DNA from 2 places in the Paenibacillus sp. FSL W7-1332 genome. Region 2 is predicted to be linked to the other one. Evidence: riboswitches for the same ligand, from Rfam matches in the RefSeq annotation. Region 2 holds a riboswitch; the other holds the start of a gene.
What was found. Region 2 has a riboswitch for S-adenosylmethionine ahead of MKX98_RS28750 (methionine ABC transporter ATP-binding protein). Riboswitches for the same ligand answer to the same signal wherever they lie in the genome.

Region 1 (2,459 bases), 370 kb from region 2:
CCATGTACAGACGGCTTCGATATCCGTAATCATCATAAGCGGATTGGTCGGCGTTTCGATAAATACAGCCTTCGTGTTGGGCCTTCTTGCCCCTTCCAGCGCATCCAGGTCATTCGTATCCACGTACGTAGCTGTAACGCCGAACTTGGACATAATCCGCTCCAGCAGCCTATACGTCCCACCATACAGATCCAGCGATACAATCAGATGGTCCCCTTGACCGAACAAAGCAAAAATCGTCTGAAGGGCAGCCATGCCCGAGCTGCAAGCAAAGCCGGCATCGCCGGATTCCAGCTCGGCGCAGGCGTCCTCCAGTACCGACCGGGTCGGATTTTTCGTACGGGCGTAGTCAAACCCCGTGCTCTGGCCTAATTTGGGATGGCGGTATGCCGTAGCCTGATAAATCGGAAAATTCACGGCTCCGGTTACCGGTTCTTGCACCGAGCCGATCTGTGCCAGCCGGCTCTCTATATTAAAAGGTTTCTTCTCCATCACAAACTCTCCTCCCGTATACTGCTATATTTGCGGACCAATATCGTATGGCGTTTCCTGATATACATAGTAATTGAGCCAATTAGTAAATAATAAGTTTGCATGCGCCCGCCATATGGACGGAGGCGTCCTTGTTGGATCATTATTCGGGTAATAGTTCCGCGGCAGTTCGATGTCCATGCCCTTGGCAACGTCCCGGTCATACTCCCACTTCAGAGAGTCCGCATCATACTCGGAATGCCCCGTGGCAAAAATCTGCTTTCCATCCCGGCTTGATACCAAATAAATGCCTGCTTCCTCGGACTCGGACAGGATGACCAAATCGTCAATGCCTGTAATGTCCTCGCGCCGAACTTCCGTATGACGGGAATGCGGAACAAAGAACATTTCGTCAAATCCGCGGAGCAGCTTGGTACATGTTTCATTGATCGTATGCGGAAATACGCCGAAGCATTTTTCCTCGAGGCTGTATTTCGGCACGCCGTAATGATAATAAAGTCCGGCTTGCGATGCCCAGCAGATATGGAGCGTGGAGGTCACATGCGTCTTGGTCCATTCAAAAATTTCAGTAAGCTCATCCCAGTAATTCACTTCTTCAAACTCCAACTGCTCGACCGGAGCTCCTGTAATGATCATGCCGTCAAAGCGACGGTTCTTCACTTCTTCAAAGGTTTTGTAAAATGATTTCAGATGCTCAGCCGACGTATTCTTCGAAATGTGCGAACTCGGGTGAAGAAGGACAACATCCACCTGGAGCGGGGAGTTACCGATCAATCGCAGCAGTTGGGTCTCCGTCGTTTCCTTGGTAGGCATCAGGTTCAAAATAGCGATCCGCAATGGGCGGATATCCTGATGAAATGCGTGACTCTCATCCATGACAAAAATGTTTTCTCCAGCCAGAACTTCCTTTGCCGGCAAGGCATCCGGAATTTTAATTGGCATCGTGGCTCACTCCTTCGAAATATGAAATGATACATCCATAAAAAAGCTGTGAGAAAGAGCGTTAGACTGTATAAACGCAAGAAGACCTTTCTCAAAGTAGAGAAAGGTCATCATATACGTATCACAATGCGCCTCTCTCATCTGTCAGACTATACAACGGCTTCGAAGAAGCGTCGTATCTCCTGCAAGAATTAGCACCGTGCGATGTTGCCGCCGGTTGCCGGGTTTCATAGGGCTAGTCCCTCCACCTGCTCTTGATAAGATTTCGCTTTATTCAGTTGTCTTAAATTGTTCGTAATTGATACTTACTTTAAATCATTCCCAATTTTTCGTCAAGAACCTTTTCATAAAGTCCGTCACACTTCACCGAAGGTTTCCATACCCTGTACCGTGGCCCCTGGCTGGACCGGATTTCAACTTGAAAGGTCCTACACCCGGCGTTATACTAGACAAGTGCTGTTTAAAACCGAGTATGAAAGAGGTGACATGGAAGATGGACGGTGACCCGAGCCAGAAACTGGATGCACAAGACGCACAACCGCATAGGATTAAGATCAGCTTACCGGCAGAGGGCGGCGTTATTTTTCATGCGCTTTTTATCGTATTCTAACCTTCCTTGATTATGCCCGTATACCGGTGGGCTGATATCCTGTGCCTTTACTGCTTAACCAAGCAGCTTGAATTTGACAAAGGAGTGATATCAGATGAAAATCCGGTTGGTCGATTCGGGCGTATTTACCCCTGTTGATGACATCGAAATGACGCTGACACCTCCGGCCAGCGGCTTCTACTGGCTGGATGCGGATGTGGATGATTTAGCGGAACTGCAGCCCCTCTTCTCCCTGCATGATCTTGCGGTTGAGGATTGCCTCAGTGAAGAGGAGCAGCGTCCCAAAATTGAAATATACGAGAACCACTATTTTATCGTCGTGAACAGCATCCGGTTTGACGACGAAGAGATTTTCCTTCGGGCATTGAATGTTTTCCTGGGCAGACATTTTATTATTACGGTGACCAAGCAAAAG
Region 2 (2,459 bases):
AGGATATCGTGAAAACGGTTGAAACGCGGTGGAATCCCTATTTTGGCAAATAGCGATCCAAGAACCAAGGTTAATCTGATGACGCGAGGGGGTACCGCCATGCTTCGAATGCTACTTGGGGAACAGCCCCGGCAGAATAACGGCCTGCTTGAGGAAGCCATCGAATCGATGGTCCAAACAACCCGGCTGCTGCAGAAGGAAATGGAGAAAAATCAGGATCCGACGCATGATTTTCGCAAGCTTGAGATTTGGACCCGGGGGTTGATCGTTTCCCTGGATGAGCTGGAACAGAGCTGGAATGCGGCCCGGCATTTCAGCCAATCGATCCAATCGGGTTACATCGATGACATGTCGATTCAGGAGCAAGGGGAATATCAGCGGTATGTGTATTTTTACAAAAACGGCTTCATCCGCGTATTCTCGATCCTTGACAAGCTGGGGACGGTGTTGAACGATTTGTATGATCTTCATACCTCCAAGGTGAAGGCACATTTCTCTTATTTTACGGTCCTGCGGCAGTTTAAATTCCTGAAGGCCCACGGAGAGCTGGCCAAAGAGCTGGAGGAGATCAAGGATCGTTACAAAACACCGCTGAACACCCTCCGGAAACGGCGCAACGCCGAAATCCATTACATGAATTCCGAGATGCAGGATGATTTGTGGCAGCGTCATCAAGGACTGTCGGACAAGATCGAGCTGGAGGATATCGGCCAGCACCTGGACGATCTCAAACAGGGCGTTGATATGGTATGCCGGAGTCTGGCGGCCTCTTATAAATATACGAACAAGCTTTGGGCGAAAAATGGAGTCAGGACTTAGGCACAAAATCGCCATGAAATTCCTTTTGACAAAAACCTGAAAAGAATCTATACTAACTATTGCATTCATTAAATGTTATCAAATCAGATCAAATTAATCGGAAAAATTTCATATCGATGTTTTCTTATCGAGAGAGGCGGAGGGACAGGCCCGATGAAGCCCGGCAACCGACTCCAGCGTGTAATTGCTTAACGCGATGACGCATGGAGTGACATGGTGCTAATTCCTTCAAAGCTACAGGATATCCTTTGGCTTTGACAGATGAGAAAAGGCGTTGACTTTTACGTAAAGAGGGCCCTTTTTGATTCTACAAAAAGAGGCTCTTTTCTTTTGGGTAAATAGATATGAAGCTATGGAAAAAGGAGGATTATCGGATTGATTGAGCTCAAGCAATTGACGAAGCAGTACGGAAAAGCCGGAACTTTAACAACTGCGTTGTCCGAATTGGATTTGTCGATTGAAAAAGGAGAAATTTTCGGAGTGATCGGACACTCCGGTGCAGGTAAAAGTACATTGATCCGTTGTATCAATTTGTTGGAGCGTCCTACCTCGGGCGAGGTGTGGGTGAACGGTAAGAACTTAACGTCGCTTGGCAAGAAGCAGCTTCAGGCGGAACGCCGCAAAATCGGCATGATTTTTCAGCACTTTAACCTGTTGTCATCGGCGACGGTGTACGATAACATTGCGTTTCCGCTGCGTCTGATCAAGACGCCGAACGCCGAACTGGAACGTAAAGTATCCGAGTTGTTGGCCTTGGTCGGGCTCGAGGCGCATCGGGACAAGTACCCGTCTCAGCTATCTGGGGGCCAGAAGCAGCGGGTGGGCATCGCCAGAGCGCTCGCGAGTGATCCGGAAGTACTGCTGTGCGACGAAGCCACTTCGGCTCTTGACCCGCAGACGACGGATTCGATCCTGCGCCTGCTGCTGGACATTAACAAAAAGTTTCATCTGACGATCGTGCTGATTACCCATGAAATGCATGTGATTCAGAGCATATGCGACCGGGTCGCCGTCATTCATCAAGGCGGCATCGTGGAGCAAGGGCCGGTAACGGAAGTGTTCCTGAAGCCGAAGCATGAGGTAACCCAGGAATTTATCCGTCAGGAGATGGACAGCGGCGAAGCGCTCCGGCTGGCCATCCAGGGACAGACAAACGGACCTTCAAGGGCGGTGCAGATTACGTTCCTTGGATCGAAAACGTACGAATCAATTCTGTCCCATACCGTCCATGAGACGGGCGTGAATTTTGCAATTCTGCAGGGTACCATTTCCACGATCAAAGAAACGCCGTACGGCCAACTCATTGTCCGTTTTGAAGGGGAAGAGGGCGCTATTGAAGATACGATTCGGAAGCTCCTTGAGCAAGGATTAGACGTGGAGGTGATTCATTAATGTTCGAACTCGATTTTACCCAGATCGACTGGAAAGAAATATGGACGGCAACCTTGGATACCCTTCGGATGCTGGGGGCATCGGCATTGTTCAGCTTCATTATCGGACTGCCGATTGGCGTGCTGCTCTACATGGCCGCTAGATCCACATCCGGCCTGGTACGCTTCGGATACTCGATCCTGTCGTTCATTGTGAACATCCTGCGTTCGATTCCGTTCATTATCCTGATCGTTGCGATGATTCCGATT

Region 1: it holds a riboswitch for S-adenosylmethionine, as region 2 does, so the genes downstream of both, metA (homoserine O-succinyltransferase) here and MKX98_RS28750 (methionine ABC transporter ATP-binding protein) in region 2, are expected to answer to the same signal.

The regions. Positions count from the first base shown of each region.
Region 1 is NZ_CP150209.1:5,965,828-5,968,286, forward strand. Features, by position in the region: gene MKX98_RS26955 (PLP-dependent transferase) at 1-492, opposite strand, end outside; gene metA (homoserine O-succinyltransferase) at 517-1,434, opposite strand; SAM riboswitch class I at 1,569-1,698, opposite strand; gene MKX98_RS26965 (hypothetical protein) at 1,907-2,044, shown strand; gene corA (magnesium/cobalt transporter CorA) at 2,139-2,459, shown strand, end outside.
Region 2 is NZ_CP150209.1:6,331,793-6,334,251, reverse strand. Features, by position in the region: gene MKX98_RS28760 (hypothetical protein) at 1-53, shown strand, start outside; gene MKX98_RS28755 (Cthe_2314 family HEPN domain-containing protein) at 100-819, shown strand; SAM riboswitch class I at 941-1,087, shown strand; gene MKX98_RS28750 (methionine ABC transporter ATP-binding protein) at 1,195-2,211, shown strand; gene MKX98_RS28745 (methionine ABC transporter permease) at 2,211-2,459, shown strand, end outside.